3 regions of the Pediococcus inopinatus genome follow, and region 1 is predicted to be linked to each of the others. Evidence: predicted binding sites of a transcription regulator. Region 1 holds the regulator's gene; each other region holds the start of a gene.

Region 1 (2,280 bases):
CAACAAAAAAAGGACAAAAAATAATCTTTGTCCTTTATCATTCATAAAATCTGTCTAAAACTATTTTTGATGTTTAGATTGGTTCTGCATAGAAGTCATCATTTGATGTAACTTCTTTTGTGATGGTTTTTGTCCCATTTGCAACATCATAGTTCGTAACATATCTTCATTGATTGGAGGATTATTCTTAAGATAGCTTTCCATATATTTACGAGCAGCAAAGAAACCACCTACTGCTCCGACTAATACCGCAATAACGACGATTAAAATCCAAATTCCTGTTGACAATGTCCTAACCTCCTATCAATTATGTATACTACTCTATAGTACACAAAAACTTCGTAAAATAAAAGAGGTCGATCTGATTTATCTATCAGTACCTCTTATTCTATCATTAAATTTAAATAAGAAAAGATTAAATGATTATTACAAAACTAAATGATAAATTTTAATCATCACGAAGACCCTTTTTACGTTGAACTTCTTTCACCTTTTCGGGTGTAACTTCCTTACCGCTCTTGTCAAAAACCTGCATCATTTCAACTTGGCTCTTAAAGCCTTCTCTAAACCGTTTTAAATACCTTTGACGCAGATCTTTTCGCTCAATAATTTCCAAATCTGTTAATCCGTCACTTTTTGCTTTATGTGCTAGTTCATTAATCCGTTTGATTAACTTCTGAAATTCTTCATCTGATTTAGCCAATTTAATCACTCCCGATTTCTTTATACATAATTCTACACTGTTAATGACTTTTTTTCAAAAAAACAAACCCGAACGTTTGTTTGAATACTAAATTTACATATGGTAAAATGAAAGCAAGAAAACGCGAGGTGCTCACAATGTCAAAAACATCTGAAAGCAAGCAATTTGCTGTGCTTCGGTTCATATATGATAAAGTAAACGAAAAAGGATATCCTCCGACCGTCCGAGAAATTGGCGAAGCTGTTTCCTTATCCTCTACTTCTACTGTACATGGCCATATTGAAAGATTGCAAAAAAAAGGGCTTCTACAAAAGGATCCTACAAAACCACGGGCTTTAGAAATTACACCTGCTGGTTTAGAAGAACTGGGCGTTAGTGTAACACCTAACAAAATCCCAGTATTAGGAACTGTCACTGCCGGAGAACCTATCTTAGCAGTTGAAGAAGCCACTGACTTTTTTCCCTTACCACCAGAATTTGAGCATGAGGACGGGGACTTGTTCATGCTAAATATCCGTGGTGAAAGTATGATTCAGGCTGGTATTCTAAATGGTGACCAAGTAATTGTGCGCAAACAAACTTCTGCAGATAATGGCGACATTGTGATTGCAATGACTGAAGAAAATGAAGCCACTTGCAAACGATTCTTTAAAGAATCAGATCATATTCGTTTACAACCTGAAAATGATACGATGGCACCAATTATTTTAGATAACGTCAGTATTCTTGGTCGCGTCGTTGGCTTATACAGAGATCAAATTTATTAAAATAAATAATGGGCTTCAATAAAGTTAGTTTTTTCTATCTTTATTGAAGCCCATTTAATTTAGAACAAAAGAGAAAGTTTTTAGCTAACCATTCACTTGCCTGACGAATGTTTTCAGGTCCCCTACTTAACGTCTGATCAACCAACTTTTGACCGTCATTTATATTTTTAACCAGTGTGATATTTTTAGGTAAGTCACCTAAATTCGAGGAAACTTTCCCTGCTAAAATAATTACCTGACACTTAGGATTTATTTGCAAAGCCATTTCAGCAATTCCAAATGGAACTTTTCCATTTTTTGACTGCGTATCAAATGACCCTTCCCCGGTAATTATAAAATCTGCGTCTTCACAATCTTTTTTGAAATCTAGTAATTCCAAGATTGTTTTAATACCGGATGTCAGCTGTGCGCTAAAAAATGTTTTCAAGCCATAGCTCAAACCACCTGCACCACCAGTTCCCCAATCGTCTGCAAAATCTAGATTCAAATCTTGCTGAACTATTAAGGAAAAGTGGTGGAGATTTTCTTCAAGGATTTTTTTATCATCGGATGAAGCTCCTTTTTGTGTTCCAAATATATTAGTTGCGCCCTCTGGACCTAAAAGAGAATTCGCCACATCATTTAAAACAGTTACCGGTACTGATAGGACGTCTTTTTCAGGTGTCACAATCGTTTTAAGTTCACCCAAGCCGATATTTCCTAGAGGAATTGGTTCTCCAAATTTGTTCAACAACTGGTACCCAAGTGCCATAGCAACACCTGCACCACCATCATTTGTGGCACTGCCGCCGACCCCTAAATAAATCTTTT
Region 2 (2,280 bases), 310 kb from region 1:
AATACAGCTCAACCACATCTCACAAGTAGCAAGGTGAGTGTTACAAATGATGCAAGCAGTTCAAAAAAGAAAGAATCAAGTTCTAGTGAATCTTCCAATTCGTCATCTAAAGAAAAAGCTCAAAAAATCACTCAGGTTGGGACTTCAACAACAGAATATGATTTAAAAAATGCCCCTTCTGATGGATCAAGTTTGAGCATTACGGCGGGAACAAGTAATGCGTGGGTCTCGGTTTCAAGTGATGGCACACAGAGTTGGGCTGCTACTTTACCAACAGGGACTTCACACACTGTGAAGATTGCTAAGGGTATTTCTAAGGTTTCGATTAGCCTAGGAAACGCGCCACAAACCACCGTTAAAGTGAATGGCAAGAGTTTCAACTTTAATCCTCAAAATGATACTACCCAAACAAAAACAATCACCTTAAATATTAAGGATTAAGCAGGAGGACAACTTTTGAATTTACCAAATAAATTAACAGTATTTCGGATTATTTTAATTCCAATTTTTATTATTATTATGGTTATGCCATTTACCTGGGGGACAGTCACCTGGGTTGGGACATCGATTGCCATTACAAAGGTCGTTGGGGCAATTATATTTGCTGTGGCGTCTTTGACTGATTTGGCTGATGGAAAAATTGCCCGTAAGAGGCATTTAGTAACTAATTTCGGAAAATTTGCGGATCCATTGGCAGATAAAATGTTAGTTATGTCGGCTTTTATTATTTTAGTTTCGTTTGCTAAAGTACCAGCATGGGTAGCTGCTATTATTGTCTGCCGCGAGTTGGCAGTTACAGGTCTAAGGTTATTGATTGTCGAAAATGATGGCCAAGTGATGGCTGCTGCCATGCCTGGAAAAATAAAAACAACTTCGCAAATGATTGCCATTATTTTATTAATTTTAAATAATGTGTTGTTTGCCGCATTAAGCATTCCCATGGCTGCAATTATGCTTTACATTTGTTTATTTTTTACAATTTATTCAGGAATCGATTATTTCGTACAAAATCGGAATGTTTTTTCAGACGGATTTAACTAATAAATATAAATTGAGTTTTGGCAAAATTGTCAGGCTCTTTTTTTATTAAAAGAATTTTTGAGTACGAAAAGCGTATTTACTTATATAGGGGGATGAATTAAGGAAGCGGCAGTTTTTACTAAAGATGATGAAAAATTATGTTTTCAACGGCTTAATTTTCTTCGAGAAGGCAAATCATTGTGGGCGTATTAAGTGAATTAAGAAAGTTTTTAAATAATGCGAACTTTTGTTCGTTTTTACTTGCAATTTGAGTAGAAAATCAGTATTATTATGAATGTTAGGTATTCCCGTTAAGGAGGAAACAAATTGGCTGATGATCAAAGAAAAGTAGCGTTAGACGCTGCGTTAAAAAAAATTGAAAAAAATTTTGGTAAGGGCTCTATTATGCGAATGGGGGATTCTGCTCAAACTCAAATCTCTACCATTTCTACCGGTTCTTTAGCATTAGATGATGCACTGGGTGTTGGTGGCTATCCTCGTGGAAGAATCGTTGAAGTCTATGGACCAGAAAGTTCTGGTAAGACAACGGTTGCTCTGCATGCGGTTGCGCAGGTTCAAAAAGAGGGCGGAACAGCTGCCTATATTGATGCAGAAAATGCATTAGATCCAGTGTACGCAGAACACTTGGGTGTTAATATTGATGACTTGCTGTTGTCTCAGCCAGATACAGGTGAAGAAGGTCTAGAAATTACAGATGCCTTGGTATCAAGTGGGGCTGTTGATTTAGTTGTTGTGGACTCGGTTGCTGCCTTAGTTCCACGTGCAGAAATTGAAGGTGAAATGGGTGATGCCCATGTTGGCCTTCAAGCACGGCTTATGTCACAGGCACTTCGGAAACTTTCTGGTTCAATTAATAAAACTAAAACAATTGCCATTTTTATTAATCAGATTCGTGAAAAAGTCGGTGTTATGTTTGGTAATCCCGAAATCACACCTGGTGGTCGTGCTCTGAAGTTTTATGCAACCATCCGTTTAGAGGTTCGACGTGCAGAACAAATTAAAGACGGTACTGATATTATCGGAAACCGAGTTCGGATTAAAGTCGTTAAGAACAAGGTTGCACCTCCATTTAAGCGTGCCGAAGTTGACATCATGTACGGTCACGGAATTTCTCAAACTGGTGAGATTATTGATATGGCTGCTGAAAAGGACATTATCCAAAAGAGTGGTTCTTGGTATTCATATGCTGAGGAACGCATTGGACAAGGTCGAGAAAACGCTAAGCAGTATTTAGAAGAC
Region 3 (2,280 bases), 300 kb from region 1:
TCATGGCTATAATCGCTTGATCATTGAAAAACCATTTGGTCGTGATTTTAAAACGGCTAAAGAACTTAATGACGACATCTCATCTGCATTTTCTGAAGATCAAATTTATCGAATTGATCATTATTTGGGTAAAGAGGCTGTTCAAAGTATTGCAGCACTGAGATTTGGAAATTCAATTATTGAATCGCTTTGGAATAAGGAACATATTGATAATATTCAGATAACATTGGCAGAATCGTTAGGTGTTGAGGAACGGGCTGGATATTATGAAACGGCTGGTGCACTGCGAGATATGGTACAAAATCATATTCTGCAAATCATTTCATTACTTACTATGCAAAAGCCTAGTGAATACACAGCTAAAGAGTTACGAGATCGAAAGGTGGAAGCTTTGGAAAATATCAAGGTTTATTCACCAGAAGAGGCTTCAAAAAACTTTGTTCGTGGTCAGTATGATGAAGATGCCGATCATGAACAATCAGATTACCGACATGAAGAAGGAACCGATGAACAATCACAGATTGAAACATTTGTGGCTGGGAAGTTGGAAACTACTAATGGCGATTTATCTGGGGTTCCAATTTACATCAGAACTGGGAAACGTCTTGCACGAAAATTAACACAAATTAATATTGTTTTCAAAGACACTACTGACAATATTTTTAAGGCTGTGGGGGATCAAGATACAAATCTTGTCCAAAACGTTCTTACGCTTTATGTTGAACCGGACCAAGGCTATCAACTTGATCTCAATGTAAAAAATGGTAATCAAGGTTATGGGATAATGCCAATTCATTTGGAATATCATAAGACAGCTGCTGAGAAAGCAAAGGTACCGGAAGCATATGAAAAACTCATTCACGATGCTTTAGATGGTAATCGCACTAATTTTGCTCATTGGCATGAAGTTGCCCAAGCTTGGCGAATTGTTGATGTCGTTCGTCAAAATTGGGATAGTCAAAAAGCTGATTTTCCTAATTACATTAGTGGCACAATGGGACCAAAGGCTTCGCAAGAATTATTGGCACGAGATCATCGAACCTGGATTTTTGGTGCAACCAAACATTAAAAAATTGGAACGATTAATCAACAAGCAGTTGATTGATCGTTTTTTGTTTTGTTTAGCTTGTTTTCAAACGTACGTTCGATTAAACTAAATAAGAAACCAAATTTATTGTTTAAGGAAAAAGCAAAGTGTTAAGACTTAAAATTAGGTGATGAAATGGCTCAAAACGACGCAATTCTTCCCATTAATATTAATACTTCTCGTAAAGTCATTCATGTTGATATGGATGCTTTTTATGCTTCAATAGAAGAACGGGAACAACCAGAACTTCGAAAAAAGCCACTTATCATAGCTCGAGATCCTCGTAAAACTGGGGGTAAAGGGGTAGTTGCAACGGCAAATTATTTAGCGCGGCAATCAGGTGTTCATTCCGCAATGAGTGCTCAAAAAGCGTTGGAATTATGTCCAAAAGCAGTTTTTCAAACTCCCAATTTCACATTATATCGGGCCGTCTCTGATCAAATCCATGAAATCTTTCATGAATATACTGACAAGATTGAACCGATTGCCTTCGATGAAGCTTATCTAGACGTAACGGATAATAAGAAGGATATTGAGAGTGCAGTGGAAGTTGCTCATCAGATTCAAAGCGAAATTTTTGCCAAGACTAAACTGACTTGCTCAACGGGAATTTCGTACAACAAGTTTCTTGCTAAGCTGGCTTCTGAATATCAGAAACCGGTCGGCGTTGCAGTCGTCTTACCAGAAGATGTCCGAGAGTTTCTAGATAAGTTACCAATTGAAAAGTTCCGTGGGGTTGGTAAAAAAACGGTCCCCAAAATGCATGAATTGAAAATCTTCAACGGTAAAGACATGTATCAAAAAAGTGAATTATATTTGATTCATAATTTTGGAAGATTCGGGGATGCGTTATATCACCACGTGCGAGGTTCTGATGACCGCCCAATTGAATATTTACGGGAACGAAAATCGATCGGTAAGGAAAGTACCTATAATCCGAATTTAACAACGGATAATGAGGTAGAAAATGAACTTAGTAATTTGGCAAGAAACGTCGCCATTGCAATGAAAAAAAGGCAAAAGCACGGTAAAACCTTAGTTCTCAAGTTGCGCTATGCGGATTTTGAGACCATCACTAAGCGACAGACTTTGACGGAATTTATTGAGAATAGTGAGGAAGCGTATCTATTTTACGCACGTCAGCTTTTTGAGGAGTTTGGTGACAGTCAGCGAGGAATCAGATTGTTGGGTAT

The links. Region 1 encodes LexA, which represses DNA repair genes until DNA is damaged. Its sites were predicted from a motif close to CNAACANNTGTTNG; they were not measured.
Region 2: a site for LexA is predicted at 1,261-1,274, ahead of recA (recombinase RecA). Genes of this name have one in related genera too.
Region 3: a site for LexA is predicted at 1,134-1,147, ahead of dinB (DNA polymerase IV). Genes of this name have one in related genera too.

Annotation. Positions count from the first base shown of each region.
Region 1 is NZ_CP019981.1:922,273-924,552, forward strand. Features, by position in the region: gene PI20285_RS04655 (YneF family protein) at 61-288, opposite strand; gene PI20285_RS04660 (DUF896 domain-containing protein) at 449-703, opposite strand; gene lexA (transcriptional repressor LexA) at 841-1,470, shown strand; gene PI20285_RS04670 (glycerate kinase) at 1,511-2,280, opposite strand, start outside.
Region 2 is NZ_CP019981.1:1,232,556-1,234,835, reverse strand. Features, by position in the region: gene PI20285_RS06270 (helix-turn-helix domain-containing protein) at 1-441, shown strand, start outside; gene pgsA (CDP-diacylglycerol--glycerol-3-phosphate 3-phosphatidyltransferase) at 457-1,041, shown strand; gene recA (recombinase RecA) at 1,348-2,280, shown strand, end outside.
Region 3 is NZ_CP019981.1:1,218,146-1,220,425, reverse strand. Features, by position in the region: gene zwf (glucose-6-phosphate dehydrogenase) at 1-1,069, shown strand, start outside; gene dinB (DNA polymerase IV) at 1,223-2,280, shown strand, end outside.